Linked DNA regions of Pseudoduganella dura. The protein of the gene in region 1 interacts with the protein of each later gene in a pairwise test. Links are inferred from orthologs where the notes say so. Each region holds a gene or a part of one and is shown on either strand. Other genes may lie near its edges.

The links.
Region 2: the proteins of GJV26_RS28850 (region 1) and secB interact in binary tests that used the Escherichia coli proteins (3 or more experiments, as listed by UniProt). The link is inferred for Pseudoduganella dura from one-to-one orthologs.

The regions. Positions count from the first base shown.
Region 1 is NZ_WNWM01000002.1:6,685,881-6,694,387, reverse strand. What follows is about bases 2,813-5,535. They hold GJV26_RS28850 (response regulator transcription factor), read right to left. Parts: upstream 4,658-5,535; coding sequence 3,968-4,657; downstream 2,813-3,967. Other genes in these bases: GJV26_RS28840 (hypothetical protein), read left to right, coding at 5,511-5,535; GJV26_RS28845 (Spy/CpxP family protein refolding chaperone), read left to right, coding at 4,856-5,491; GJV26_RS28855 (HAMP domain-containing sensor histidine kinase), read right to left, coding at 2,813-3,966. In the rest of the region: GJV26_RS28870 (C1 family peptidase), read right to left, coding at 1-238; GJV26_RS28865 (alpha/beta fold hydrolase), read left to right, coding at 842-1,681; dcd (dCTP deaminase), read left to right, coding at 1,778-2,344; more of GJV26_RS28855, read right to left, coding at 2,422-2,812; more of GJV26_RS28840, read left to right, coding at 5,536-6,176; GJV26_RS28835 (intradiol ring-cleavage dioxygenase), read left to right, coding at 6,241-7,137; GJV26_RS28830 (hypothetical protein), read left to right, coding at 7,327-7,980; GJV26_RS28825 (hypothetical protein), read left to right, coding at 8,000-8,507. UniProt on the Escherichia coli protein: Response regulator member of the two-component regulatory system CpxA/CpxR which responds to envelope stress response by activating expression of downstream genes including cpxP, degP, dsbA and ppiA.
Region 2 is NZ_WNWM01000002.1:2,792,533-2,798,383, reverse strand. The notes cover bases 1-2,939. They hold secB (protein-export chaperone SecB), read right to left. Parts: upstream 1,739-2,939; coding sequence 1,262-1,738; downstream 1-1,261. Other genes in these bases: gpmA (2,3-diphosphoglycerate-dependent phosphoglycerate mutase), read left to right, coding at 2,667-2,939; GJV26_RS12205 (rhodanese-like domain-containing protein), read right to left, coding at 2,162-2,563; grxC (glutaredoxin 3), read right to left, coding at 1,886-2,146; GJV26_RS12220 (SH3 domain-containing protein), read right to left, coding at 716-1,159; GJV26_RS12225 (NAD(P)H-dependent glycerol-3-phosphate dehydrogenase), read right to left, coding at 1-714. In the rest of the region: more of gpmA, read left to right, coding at 2,940-3,413; GJV26_RS12195 (peptidoglycan DD-metalloendopeptidase family protein), read left to right, coding at 3,420-4,928; GJV26_RS12190 (S41 family peptidase), read left to right, coding at 5,061-5,851. UniProt on the Escherichia coli protein: One of the proteins required for the normal export of some preproteins out of the cell cytoplasm. It is a molecular chaperone that binds to a subset of precursor proteins, maintaining them in a translocation-competent state.

The DNA.
Region 1 (8,507 bases):
AGATGTGGTTCCGGCCGCCGACGTTGCGCCAGTCCATTGCGACGGGCAGGCCGGCAATCGCGGTGGCGAACCGCGGTTTGCGCGCGAGTTCGGCCAGTTGCCTGCGGTCGACGAGCACGCCAAGCAGGCTCCGCCGCGCGTCGTCGTCGAGCGCAGTGATCCTGCTCTCGCGCGCCGACCACGGATTCCCGGCAAGGTTGAGCAGGTGACGAACATTCGAAACGTTAAGTCCAGGCATGATGTGTGCTCCATAGGTTGGAATCGATGACGCGGCAGAAAGCTGCCAGGCGTGGGTAGAGGTTGGTGCGCAGCGCAGTGCATGCCGACGCGCCCTGCCGCGCCGGTTGTCCGGCCGAGCGTGGCGACAGGACGACGATTCGTCTTTCCGGGCGCTCCGGGGACCGGTGCCGAATCCCGCATGGTGCAACGCAGTTCGCTCCACGCTGCCTGGAGGTGCGTCGGAAAATACCTGGTGGTAGGCACCTCGCCATGGGCGGCAACATACTGCGGGCACTTGCGCGGGCTCCACGCGCGTGCCTGCCGAGGTCCCTGCGCGCGATGTCGTCCGCCGCATGGACCGTTGATCGATCGTGGCCCGTGCGCGGTCGTCCGCAAGGTGCGGCGAACCTGCCGGACCGTTCGATCAGGGTCGATAGTACGGACAAAGATTGGTCCGGATGTCCGAAAAGCGTCGTGTAATTGTCTCGCGCACGCCGCCATCCCGATACATCCGCCGACCGTTATTTCTCCTGTGTTAAGATTATTAAAATAATGCAATCTTAAGTTTCGCCCGCTACTTTCCCCACGCCCGCAATTCCAGGCGCTCCCAGCGCCGCCTACAATGAAACCGATCCTCCACTTCGCCCACGCCAACAGCTACCCCGCCGGGACCTACCGCCAGCTCTTCGAGCAGCTCGACAAGGATTTCGACGTCCAGGCGCTCGACATGCATGCCCACAATCCGGCCTATCCCGTGCAGGACGGCTGGCAAAAATTGGTGGACGAGCTGGTCGCCGAGCTCACGGCGCGCTACCGCGGGGAGCCGGTGATCCTGGTCGGCCATTCGCTGGGCGGCATGCTGAGCCTGATGGCGGCGGCGCAGCGCCCCGAGCTGGCGCGCTGCGTGGTGCTGCTCGATTCGCCGGTGCTGGCGGGCTGGCGCGCGTTCGCATGGCGGCTGGTCAAGCGCTTCAGCGCCGAGGACCGTTATTCGCCGTCGCGCCTGTCGATGCGGCGCCGTAACGTGTGGCCGGGCGAGGCCGACGCGCTGCGCCACTTCGCCAGCAAGGAGCTGTTCGCGGCGTGGGCGCCCGGCGTGCTGCAGGATTACCTGCACGCGGGCCTCGCCCCTCATCCTGAAGGGGTGCAGCTGCGCTTTTCGCGCGAAGCGGAAACGGCCGTGTACCGCACATTGCCGCACCATATCGGCCACCTGGTCGCAGGCGAGTTCCCGGTACCGGTGGGCTACCTGGCCGGCCGTATCTCGATCGAGAACCGCCAGGCGGGCCTGACGGCCACGAAAGCCCTGGTGGGCCGCAACTTCCGGCTGATGCCGGGCGGCCACCTGTTCCCGATGGAATTCCCGGTGCTCACGGCGCAGGCGGTGCGCGACATGGTGTGCGACCTGATCGGCGGCGAGCTGGCGCTGTGCGAGACGGCGCAACGGTTGCAAACTGCATAATCCGCTGCAAAACTTTTCAGTGACCGGGCCGATCGCGTAAAATCGCTGCCACGCGGCGGCGCCGCACCACCCACCAACAGAATTGAAGCCTTTGCGATGACGATTAAAAGCGATAAATGGATACGCCGGATGGCCGAATCGACCGGAATGATCGAGCCCTTCGAGCCGGGGCAGGTCCGCTCAGTGGATGGCCGCAAGGTGATCTCGTTCGGCACCTCGTCGTACGGCTACGATATCCGCTGCGCGGACGAGTTCAAGGTCTTCACCAACATCAACAGCACGATCGTCGACCCGAAGAACTTCGATTCGAACTCGTTCGTGGACATCAAGAGCGATGTCTGCATCATTCCGCCGAATTCGTTCGCGCTGGCGCGCACGATCGAGTACTTCCGCATTCCGCGCAACGTGCTCACCGTCTGCCTCGGCAAGTCCACGTATGCGCGCTGCGGCATCATCGTCAACGTCACGCCGTTCGAGCCGGAATGGGAAGGCTACGTGACGCTGGAGTTCTCGAACACCACGCCGCTGCCGGCCAAGATCTACGCCGGCGAAGGCTGCGCGCAGGTGCTGTTTTTCGAGAGCGACGAAGTATGCGAAACCTCATACAAGGACCGCAACGGCAAGTACCAGGGCCAGCGCGGCGTCACGCTGCCGAAGGCGTAACCGCCCGGGAAGCGTTGAATCCGCAATGAACAATGGCGCCGACGGCGCCATTGTTCATCCACCACCGCATTTGCCGCTCACACCAGCGGCACCGCGATCTCCACGCACAGCCCGCCGCCATCGCGATTGACCGCGCCGATCGTGCCGCCGTGCTGCTGCACCACCTGCCGGGCGATCGCCAGCCCCAGGCCATGCCCCTCCACATCCTTTTCGGTGCCGCTGCTGCGGAAGAACGGCTCGAAGATCGTCTTCAGGTCCTGCTCGGCCACACCGGGCCCGCGGTCGAGCACCCGCACATGCAGCGTGCCTTCCTGCGCCAGGCTTTCCACGACGATGGTCTCGCCCTCGGGGCTGTGCTTGATCGCGTTGCGCACCACGTTCTCGATCGCGCGGGCGAGCAGGTCGGGCTGGCCGAGCAGCACCACGTCCGCGGTGCCGCGCGCCGTCACGGTCCGGCCCTGCGCGGCCGCCTCGAACTGCGCATCGCCGACGATCCCGTGCAGCAGTTCGGCCACATCGATTTCCTCGCGCGAGCCGGACAGGGCGCCGGCCTCGAGGCGCGACAATGTGAGCAGCTCATCGACGAGCTTGTCCATGCGCACGCTCTCGCGCTCGATGCGCTCGAACGAGGACGCCATCCGTGCCGGGTTCTGGTGCGCCAGGCCGATGGCGGCCTGCAGCCGCGCCAGCGGCGAGCGCAACTCGTGCGAGACATCGTGCAGCAGGCGGCGCTGGCCATCCATCAGGCTGCGCAGCCGTGCCGTCATGCGGTCGAAGTCGCGTCCCAGGTCGGTCAATTCGTCGCCGCGGCCGGCGGCGGCATCGGCGAAGCGCGGCGCGAGGTCGCCCTGCGACGCGGCCTCGAAGGCTTGCCGCAGTGAGCGGATCGGGCGGGAAAAATACCAGGCCAGCAGGGCGGCGAACAGCAGGCTGGCCGCCAGGGCGGCGGCCAGCGGAATGAACGGTGTCAGGGGCTGGAAGCGGCCGCGCGGGCCGTCGGGCCCCATCGGGCCCGGGCCGGGATCGAACCGGAACACCGGGTTGCCGCCGGGTGCGCCGTCGCCGGGCCGGGGCGCCGCGCCGTAGGAGCCAGAGCCGGGAACACTGCCGGCCTGCGGCCCGGGGCCGCGCTGCGGGCCCGTGTTCGGCATCATGTCCGGCATCGGCATGCCGGCGCCGGCCAGCAGCGGGCGTGCATCGTTCGGGTTCATGGCGGCGATGCGGTCCTGCGCGGGCAGGAACAGCAGGTAATGCCGGCCGTTCGGCAGCGTCATGCGGCGCACCACGCGGGTGTCGCCCTTCTCGAGCACCGCGCGCGCCGCCGCCACGTGCACCGGGTTGACGATGCGGCCCAGCATTTCCTTTCCCAGGTCGTCCACGGCGAATACGCGGTGGCGGTCCATGTTCTCCAGCAACCGGGTCAGCGCCTGCGGCCCGCCGAACTCCAGCGTAGCGGCGGCCGATTCGATCGCCATCGCGGCGGGCGGGCTGACATCGATGGCGGGGCGCTTGTCCTGTTCGGCGGCACGGTTCTTCAGCCAGAGGGCGCCGCCGATACCCACCGTGGCCGCCACCTGCGCCAGCAGGATCGACAGGAAGAACTTCCAGAACAGGCGGCCCACGTCAATCCTTGATCAGCTGATAACCCATGCGGTAGACGGTCTGCAGGCACGAGCGCCCGTCGGCCAGCGTGCCCAGCTTGTGGCGCAGGCTGGACAGGTGGACGTCGATATTGCGGTCGAAGCGCGCCATCGGCCGCCCCAGCCCCTGTTCGGACAGGATATTCTTGCTGACCGGCTTGCCCGCGTTCCGCGCCAGCACTTCGAGCAGGTTGAATTCGGTGCTGGTCAGTTCCAGCGTGGCGCCGCTCCAGGTGGCGCGGCGCTGTTCCGGCCACATCGTCAGCTGGCCGACCACGAGGGGGGCCGATGCCAGCTGGTCCAGCGGCGTGCCGGCGGTGCGGCGCAGGATCGCGCGGATGCGCGCCGTCAGCTCGCGCGGCGTGCACGGCTTGGTCACGTAATCGTCCGCGCCAAGTTCCAGGCCGACGATGCGGTCGGTGTCGTCGCCGCGGGCCGTCAGCATCAGGATCGGCATCCGGCTGGCAGCGCGGATGCGGCGCAGCGTTTCCAGGCCGTTCATGCGGGGCATCATCACGTCCAGGATCGCGATCGCGTACTGGCCCGTCAGCGCGGCGGCGGTGCCGGCTTCGCCGTCGTGCGCCGTTTTCACTTCGAAGCCCTCCTGCTCCAGGTATTCCTGGAACATGGAGACCAGTTCGACATCGTCGTCTATCAGCAAAACCTTGTTCATCATGCCATTTTCATTGTACGAATCCAGCCATCATAGCAAAGCGCTCCCGTGCCCGGCGCCGTTTTACCCGCTTTTACAGCCGCGGTCTTTACACCGTTTTACCTGCCTCTAACCGCCCTTTACACAGGGCGGCAACAGAATGGCGGCTCCACAGTACAAGAATGGCCGATCACGAATGGCCGACTACAAGGACCGCTGATGAACAATACAAAACAAGACCTGCAACGACTCCTGCTCGCCGCCGTGCTGGCCCTGCCGCTGGCGGCGATGGCGGACATCGCCGGCGACGAAGCGCCCGGCGCACCCGGCCGCAAGCCCGATGCCGGCCCGCGCGCCGACGAACGCCGCGGCCCGGCGCAGCAGGCCGGTGACGAGCGCGATGGCCCGCGTGGCGGCGGTCCCGGCCGCGGTCCCGGTTTCGGCCCCGGCCCCGGCTTCGACGGCGTGCCGCCGTACCTGCGCGGCATCGACCTGACCGAAGCGCAACAGGACAAGATCTTCTCCATCGTGCACGGCCAGATCCCGTACCTGCGCGAGCAGGACAAGGCACGCGACAAGGCCGACCGCGCCCTGTTCGAACTGCATCGCGCTGCGAAATACGACGATGGCGCCGCCGTCAGGCTGGCGCAGGCGGCCGCGCAGGCCGATGCCAATATCACGCTGTCGCACCTGCGCACCGAACAGAAAGTGCTGGGCGTGCTGACCGCCGGGCAGCGCAAGTCGCTCGAGGAGCGCAGGAGCGGCCGTCCGCCTCGCGGCGAGCCGGGCCGCGAACCAGATCGCGAACCAGGTCGCGAACCGGGCCGCGAACCGTCACCCGCCACCGTCCAGTAACCGAACCGGAGCCACCATCATGACGATCAACTCCCTGACCGCCGGCGCGGCCAGCCAGCTGTCCTATGCCAGCCGCCTGTCCGGCACGTCGTCGACGACGGCCACTCGCCAGAGCAGCCAGATGCCGCCACCGCCGCCCGGCGACGGAGGCGGGCTGCTCGGCGCGATCGCCGACGCGCTGAAATCCGTCGGCATCGGCGGTACCGATGACACCGGTTCGACATCGGCCAGCTCGGGTACGAGCACGAGCACAAGCGAGTCCAGCGAAACCGGTACCGACAGCGAGGCGCAGGCGCTCGGCAGCTTCCTCGAGAACCTGATGGGCGCGCTGCATGCGCAGAACAGCGGCAGCACGGACAGTGCGGCGCAATATGGCGAGCCGCCGCAGGGCGGGCCCGACCTCGGCGGCGGGCCCGGCAAGCTGGCATCGGACCTGCAAAGCCTGATCTCGTCGCTGGAGGATGGTACTGGCGGCACGGAAAGCGCCGCCAGTACCGACAGCGTCGCCGGCACCGAGGCCTCCGACAGCACGGCCGCGCTGCAGAGCTCATTCAAGAGCCTGCTCACGGCGCTTGGCGGAGACGGCAGCGATGCCTCGTCGAAGTTGTCCAGCTTCCTGCAGACGCTGTCGTCCAGGCTGCCGTCGGCCGGCAGCGCCGGCAACCTGATCAATACCACCGCCTGAGTATCGCTGGATCAGCGACACGGCAAGCGTCACACAACAGCAACGAGACCACTAGGAGCAAGCCATGGCACATCACGGGCACAGCCTGGAAGAAGACCTGCAGACGATGCTGAACACCACCACCGGCCGGCGCCGGTCGCTGCGCTGGCTGCTGGCCAGCGCGGCATCGCTGCCCATCCTGGGATGCGGCGGGTCTTCCGATACCTCAGCCAGCACGACCACCGGCACGACCACGACCGGCACCACCACGACCGGCACGACGGGCACCACCACCGGCACCACCACCGGCACGACCACCACCACGACATCGGGAAGCTGCTCGGTGATCCCGGAAGAAACCGGCGGCCCATACCCGGCCGACGGCACCAACAGCAACAGCAGCGGCGTGGTCAACGTGCTCACGCAGAGCGGCGTGGTGCGCAGCGACATCCGCAGCAGCTTCGGCAGCATGAGCGGCACCGCGGCCGGCGTGCCGCTGACGATCAAGCTGCACATCGTGAACGCCAACAACAGCTGCGCATCGGCCAACGCGTTCGCCGTGTACCTGTGGCACTGCGACCGCGACGGCAACTACTCGCTGTATTCGAGCGGCGTGACCAACCAGAACTATCTGCGCGGCGTGCAGGAGACGGATGCCAACGGGGACGTGACGTTCACCACGATCTTCCCGGCCTGCTATTCGGGCCGCATGCCGCACGTGCACTTCGAGGTGTATTCCAGCCTGGCCAAGGCATCGAGCGCGTCGAACCGCATCAAGACGTCGCAGTTCGCGTTCCCGCTAGCCGCCTGCAACGAGGTGTATGCCACCTCCGGCTACAGCGCCAGCGTGCGCAACCTCGCGCAGATCAGCTTCGCGACCGACAACGTCTTCAGCGACGGCTATTCGCTGCAGCTTGCCACGGTGACGGGCAACGTCACCGACGGCTACGTGGCCACGCTGACGGTCGCGGTCATCGCCTGATGACCTGACGGGCCAAAGGCCCGGCACCCCTTCCGGCGAACATCGCTTCGCCGCTTTCGCCCCGCGTATCCCGCGGGGCGAACCGCTTTTCGCCGCCACCCGGCATCCTTCCCCGCAAAACTCCTGGCACGCCGCTTGCACTTACCCGTGTACGTGCGGCACGGGGCCGCACCCCTCGCGGAGACCACCATGGAACAAGCCCGTCCTCCCGCCGATCGCCGGCTGCTCGATTTCAGGCCGGAACTGGAATTGCCGGCCGCAGGCGAGACCGCGGCGCCGTGGCGCGAGCGCATTGCCGACCGCATTGCCGGAAACGAATACGGCGAAATGGATTTCGCCGCCCGGCTGCTGGAGGCGCGCAGCGCGGACGAACTGGCGCCGGTGCTGGCCGACCTGGTGGGGCCCGCCGCCGATGCGCACCAGCGGGCGCTGCGCGAACCGGTCCTGCGCGTGCTGCACCGCGCGGCGCGGATGATCTTTCCGCTGAACGCGACGCGCGCGCCGGCCGACCTGAAACGCAAGGCGTCCGGCGTGTTCGGGCTGGAACTGGAGGGGCTTTCCCCCGAAGACAAGGAATTCGAACTGGCGCGGCACTTCGTGCGGCTGGCCGCCGACGCGGCGCAGACGGCGCTGGCGCGTGCCGGGCAGTCGCCCCTGGAGCAGGGCGGGCAGGCCGCGAACCGGGCAGCAAGCCAGGCAGCGCAGCGCGCGCTGATGCAGGCGGCGCGCCGCAACGCGCCCGGGCTGTTGCGGCAGCGCGCGGCGGGGCCGCAGGCCGTGCCGCGCATCCAGACCATCGATTTGCAGGCGGGGCGGCATGACCGTTCCGGATTTGATGTTTGACTTTCAACGGGAGCTAATCATGCATGACCTCGATCGCACGACCCTGGAATTCGGCCAGGAATTTGGCGGTGGCAGCGGCTACGAAATGGAACAGTACGAATTCGGCCAGGGCGAATGGACCGGCGAAGGCGGCGGCCTGCTGTCCGAGGCCGACGAAATGGAGCTGGCCAACGAGCTACTGTCGGTCTCCAACGAGCAGGAGCTGGACCAGTTCCTCGGCAGCTTCCTGAAAAAGGCCGCGTCGGTGGCCGGCAACATCATCAAGTCGCCGGTCGGCCAGGCGGTCGGCGGCGTGCTCAAGGGCGTGGCGAAGAAGGCGCTGCCGCTGGCCGGCGGCGCGATCGGCGGCTACTTCGGCGGTCCGCTGGGCGCCAAGATCGGCAGCGGGCTGGCATCGGCGGCCGGCGGCGCGCTGGGGCTGGAAGCGGAAGGCGAAATGTCCGGCGAGGACCGTGAATTCGAAGGCGCCAAGACCTTCGTGAAGATCGCGGCGGATACCGTCAACCGCGCCGCCCAGGCGAAAGGCG
Region 2 (5,851 bases), 3.9 Mb from region 1 along the record:
CGTGCCCAGGCGGGTCACCTCGGCCAGCCCGCGGGTGATCAGCGCGGCACGGGCATTCAGGCCCAGGCCCAGGCCGTCGGCGCAGCCGGTGGCGATCGCCATCACGTTTTTCACGGCGCCGCCGACTTCCACGCCGATCAGGTCGTCGCTCGAGTACACGCGCATCGTGCCGCCATGCACCGTGGCCACCACGCAGTCGCGCAGCGCGGCCGACGTGGAGGCGATGGTCAGCGCGCACGGCAGGCCGCGCGCCACTTCCTGCGCGAACGACGGACCGGACAGCGCGCCGCCGGGAATAGCGTCGCCCAGCACTTCGCGGAAGATCTGGTGCGGCAGCAGCCCGGTGTCATATTCGAAACCCTTGCACAGCCAGACCAGGTTGGGGATCGGGCGGCCCTTCAGGCTGTGCAGCAGCGGGCGCAGGCCGGCCACCGGCGTGGCCGCGATCAGCAGGCCGTCGTTGCCGTCGGCGTCGCGTTGCGCGTGAGCGACCGCTTCATCGAAATCGGCGCTCACGCGCAGGGCGGGGGGGAAGGGAAAGCCGGGCAGGTAGTGCGTGTTGTCGCGGGCCTCGGCGATGTCCGCCATGGCTTGCGCGTTACGGCCCCACAGCACGACATCGTGCCGGGCGGCGACGGCGATGGCGACGGCCGTGCCCCAGGCGCCGGCGCCCAGGACGGTGATGCGGCGCCGGCTCGTTGGATTGTCTTGCATGTCAATAACCCCAAATATCGCTGCCGCGCACGTAGCCGGCCAGGCCGTCGCGGTGACGCACCTTGATCCAGCCGTTCGCGCCGGGTTCCCCCAGCTCCAGCAGCACGCCCTTGTCGACCGTGAACACCACGGCGGACGCATCGTCCTCGGCCGCGCGGATTTTCACGTTCGGCGCACGGGCGATGACATTGCGGCGGCTCGACAGCCCGCGCGCCGGCGTCCAGGCCAGGTCGCCGGACACGTCGCGCACCTTGACCCAGTCGCCATAGGTAAGCACGATTTCCAGCGGCGCGCCGCGCGGCACGGTGAACAGCTTGACGCCCTTCGTGGAAGGCGCGTCGTACAGCACGGCGGGCGCCGCGCCAACCGTCTTGAAATCGGCAGCCCAGCCGGCGCCGCTCGCCAGTAACACGATGGCGCCCATTATCAAGCGGGTAATACTCATTGCTAAAAACTTTCGTCCAAAATGATCAAAGGCCACAACGGGCCTTTGATATGGGAGCGAAGCGGGCCTGGTGAAACACCGGGCCGCTTCTGTTCAGCCGGATTACTGAACGGTGCTGGTGCCTTCGGCCAGCTTGCCTTGCTGTTCGGCGATGGCCTGCAGGCGCTGCTGGTAGAACACTTCGAAGTTGATCTCGGCCAGGTGTACCGGCGGGAAGCCCGCGCGGGTGATCACGTCGGCGATGTTGGCGCGCAGGTACGGGTACACGATATTCGGGCAACCGATGCCCAGCAGCGGATCGAGCTGTTCGGCTGGAATGTTGCGCGCTTCAAAGATGCCTGCCTGCTTGCCTTCCACCAGGAATGCAACCTTGTCCTTCACCTTGGCGGTCACGGTGATCGTCACCGTGGATTCGAAGATGCCTTCCTGCAGTGGAACGGCGCCCACATCCAGGGCCACTTCGATCGACGGGGCTTCCTGCTCCAGGAAGATGCCCGGGGAATTCGGCTGTTCCAGCGACAGGTCTTTCAGGTAGACGCGTTGGATTTGGAATACGGGTTGCAGGTTTTCGTCAGACATGGAACGCTTTCAATGAATTTGGACAGATGATTATGTCGTCCGCCCAGGGGGGCCTGGATCAAACGCGTGGGCAATTGTAGCAAAACAAATATGCCTGCCAGCCTTTTTTTGCCCGGCGTTGTAATTTTATTAAATCGGCAAGAAATGTCAGCCGTTCAGCAGTGGATCGAGGCGGCCGGCCTGGTCCAGCGCATACAGGTCGTCGAAGCCGCCGACATGGGTTTCGCCCACGTAAATCTGCGGTACCGTGCGGCGGCCGGTTTTCTGCATCATCATCTGGCGCTGGTCGGGATCGAGGTCGACGCGGATCTTGTCGATGTTCTTGATCCCCTTGCTTTCCAGCAGCCGTTCGGCACGGATGCAATACGGGCAAACGGCGGTGGTGTACATCGTTACTTGAGCGGTCATGACGGTAATCCTCCTTTATTTGGTAATCGGCAACCCCTGGGTTTTCCATGCGTCGATGCCGCCGTCCAGGACGACCACATCGGCAAACCCCGCCTTTTCCAGAATCTTTGCGGCACCGAAGGCCCGCGTCCCTTTTTGGCAGACGACCACGGCCGTCCTGTTCTTGAACTTCTCCAGCTCGCCACTGCGCTTGGCCAGTTCACCCAGCGGAATATTCCTCGCATCCGGCAGGTGCCCCGCACCGAAAGCGGCAGCGTCGCGTACATCTACAATGGTGGCTTTGGCCCGGTTTATCAACAGCGTAACCTGCTGCGGGGTCGCCTTTTTGCCCCGTTGCGTCAGCAAGGGCCAAAGCAGCGCGCCACCGGACAAGACGGCGATGCCAACAAGAAAGATATGGTCGAGGATGAATTTCACTTAGCTTCCAATGGTTGAACTCAATCCGCGCATTATAAAATAGAAGACGAACAACGGCTCCGGCTGCAGATTTCCCATCCTACCCTTCTAAAAAGATTGCCCTATGTACAAAATTGTTTTCATGCGTCATGGTGAGTCCACGTGGAATCTCGAAAACCGCTTTACCGGCTGGACCGATGTGGACCTGACCGAAAAAGGCGTGAAGGAAGCGAAGTCCGCCGGTGAAGTGCTCAAGCGCGAAGGCTACACGTTCGACCTGTGCTACACGTCGGTGCTGAAACGGGCGATCCGCACGCTGTGGCTGACGCTGGACGAGATGGACCTGATGTACCTGCCGGTCAGGAACGACTGGCGCCTGAACGAACGCCATTACGGTGCGCTGCAGGGCCTGGACAAGGGCGAGACTGCCGCCAAGTTCGGCGACAAGCAGGTGCTGGTCTGGCGCCGCAGCTACGACATCCCGCCGCCGTCGCTGGAAGAGGGCGACGACCGCGCCTCGTTCAACGATCCCCGTTATGCCGGCCTGCCGAAAGAGCAGATCCCGCTGACCGAATGCCTGAAGGATACGGTGGCGCGCGTGCTGCCGGCATGGAACGAGGAAATCGCCCCGCAGATCAAGGCCGGCAAGAAGATCCTGATCTCCGCCCATGGCAACAGCCTGCGCGCGCTGATCAAGATGCTGGACGGTATCAGCGACGAGGAAATCGTCGGCCTGAACATTCCCAACGGCCAGCCGCTCGTGTATGAACTGGACGCGGACCTGAAGCCGATCCGCCACTATTACCTGGGCGATGCCGACGCGATCGCCGCTGCCCAGGCGGCCGTGGCCAACCAGGGCAAGGCCAAGTAACGCTCGATGCCAGTCAATCGTCCGCGGCGCGCCGGCGCCTGGTTTGCCGCGCTGGGCATGGCCGCGGCGCTGGCGCTCGGCGGGGGCGATGCCCTCGCCGCGCCCCAGTCCAAGCAACAGACCAACCGCAGCAAGCAGAAGGCGGCCGCCGAGGCGGAGCGCATCGCGCTGCAGCAGAAACTCAATGCCCTGAAGCGCGACATCGGCCAGACCGAAAGCGCGCGCGAGGATGCGGCCGACACGCTGGCCGAATCCGAGGAAGCGATCTCGAACGCCAACCGCCAGTTGCGCGAACTGGCCGCCGAGACTGCCGCCACCACCAGCAGGATGACCGAGCTGGCCGCCGAGCGCGAGCGGCTGGCCGGCACCATCGCCAGCCAGAAAGGCCAGCTGGCCCGGCTGCTGCGCGAGCAATACGTGGCCGGCAACGAAGACCGGATCAAGCTGCTGCTCTCCGGCGATAACCCGAACCGCATCAACCGCGACCTGCAACTGATGTCCTACGTGTCGCAGGCGCAGGCGCAACTGATCGAATCGCTGCGCACCAACCTGGCGGCCGTGGAGACCAACCAGGCCGAAGCACAGAATGCCCGCGACGAGCTGGTGGAAATCGCCGACGAGGAACGCCAGCAGAAAGCCGTGCTGGAACAGCAAAAGGCGAAGCACGCCGCGCTGGTGGCGAACCTGTCGCAAAAGCTCGACACGCAGCGCAAGGAGGTGGGCCGCGTGGAGCGTGACGAGCAGCGCATGGGGGCGCTGGTCGACCGGCTGGCCAAGCTGATCGAGGAACAGGCGCGCGCCGCCGCGGCCGAAAAGGCGCGCCAGGAGCGCCTGGCTGCGGAGCGCGCCGCGAAAGCCAGGGCGGAAGCCGAGGCGCGCGCGCTGGCCGCCGCCAAGGCAAAGGCCGAGCGCGAAAGGCTGGCGCGGGAACAACGCAACAGGAAGGAAGAGCCGAAAATCGCCGCCAGGCCGGAACACAGGCCGGCGCCAAAGGCGGAACCGAAGATCGAACCGAAACCGGAGCCGAGGATCACGCAGCGCGAACCGGCGAAGCCCGAGCCGCGCGACGAAGGCGCGGCCCGGCCGGCGGACGTGGCGCTGGCCCCGGCGGCGCCGGCCGGCGCGTTCGCCAGCCTGAAAGGGCAGATGCGCGCGCCGGTCTCCGGCCGGGTCGCCGCGCGTTTCGGCAGCAAGCGCGGCGACGGCCCCGGCTGGAAAGGCATGTTCATCCTGGCCGGCGAGGGTACCGAAATCCGCAGCGTGGCGCAGGGCCGCGTGGTGTTCGCCGACTGGCTGCGCGGCTTCGGCAACCTGATCATCGTCGACCACGGCGGCCAGTACATGAGCATCTACGGCAACAACCAGTCGCTGCTCAAGCGCGCCGGCGACGTGGTGAAGGGCGGCGACGTCATCGCCGCGGCCGGCAACAGCGGTGGCAATGAAGAATCGGGTTTATACTTCGAGCTGCGTCATCAGGGCCGGGCGTTCGATCCTGCCGGGTGGGTGAAGTTCTGACAATCCCTGCCGGAGCGCTGCCAAAACCGTGTTGCTGCCAAAAACCGGTGTCAGGCACCTTTTTCCGGAAAATCGCCGGAAAAAGGTGCCTGACACCATGCGCTTCCCCCGTTGTACCTCAGTGGAACATCAATGAGCAACAAACTCAAGAGTATCGGCCTGATCGGCCTGGGCATGGTGGCCGGCGTGGCTGCCTCCATGAACTTTTCCGCGCTGGCGCAGCGGATCGATGCGCCGCTGCCGCTCGAGGAGTTGCGCCAGCTGTCGGACGTGTTCGGCCTGATCAAGAGCGACTACGTGGAAAACGTGGACGACAAGAAGCTGCTGCAGGAAGCGATCGCCGGCATGGTGTCGTCGCTCGATCCGCACTCGGTGTACCTGGACCAGAAGGCGTTCCGCGAGATGCGCGAATCGGTGCAGGGCAAGTTCGTCGGCGTCGGCATCGAGGTCTCCACCGAGGATGGCTACGTGAAGGTGGTGTCGCCGATCGAGGATACGCCGGCGTTCAAGGCCGGCATCCGCTCCGGCGACCTGATCACCCGCATCGACAACGTGCCGCTCAAGGGCATGTCGCTCGACGAGTCGATCAAGAAGATGCGCGGCGAGCCGCGCACCAAGGTGGTGCTGACGATTTCCCGCAAGGGCGAGGACAAGCCGTTGATCGTGCCCATCGTGCGCGAGGAAATCCGCGTGCAGAGCGTGAAGGCGAAAGTGGTGGAGCCGGGCTACGTTTGGCTGCGCATTTCCCAGTTCCAGGAACCCACCGTCGAGGAAATGGTCAAGAAGCTGGCCGCCCTGTATGAAAAAACGCCGGACATCAAGGGCATCGTGCTGGACCTGCGCAACGACCCGGGCGGCGTGGTGCCGGGCGCGATCGGCGTGTCCGCGGCATTCCTGCCGAAGGATTCGGTGGTGGTTTCCAC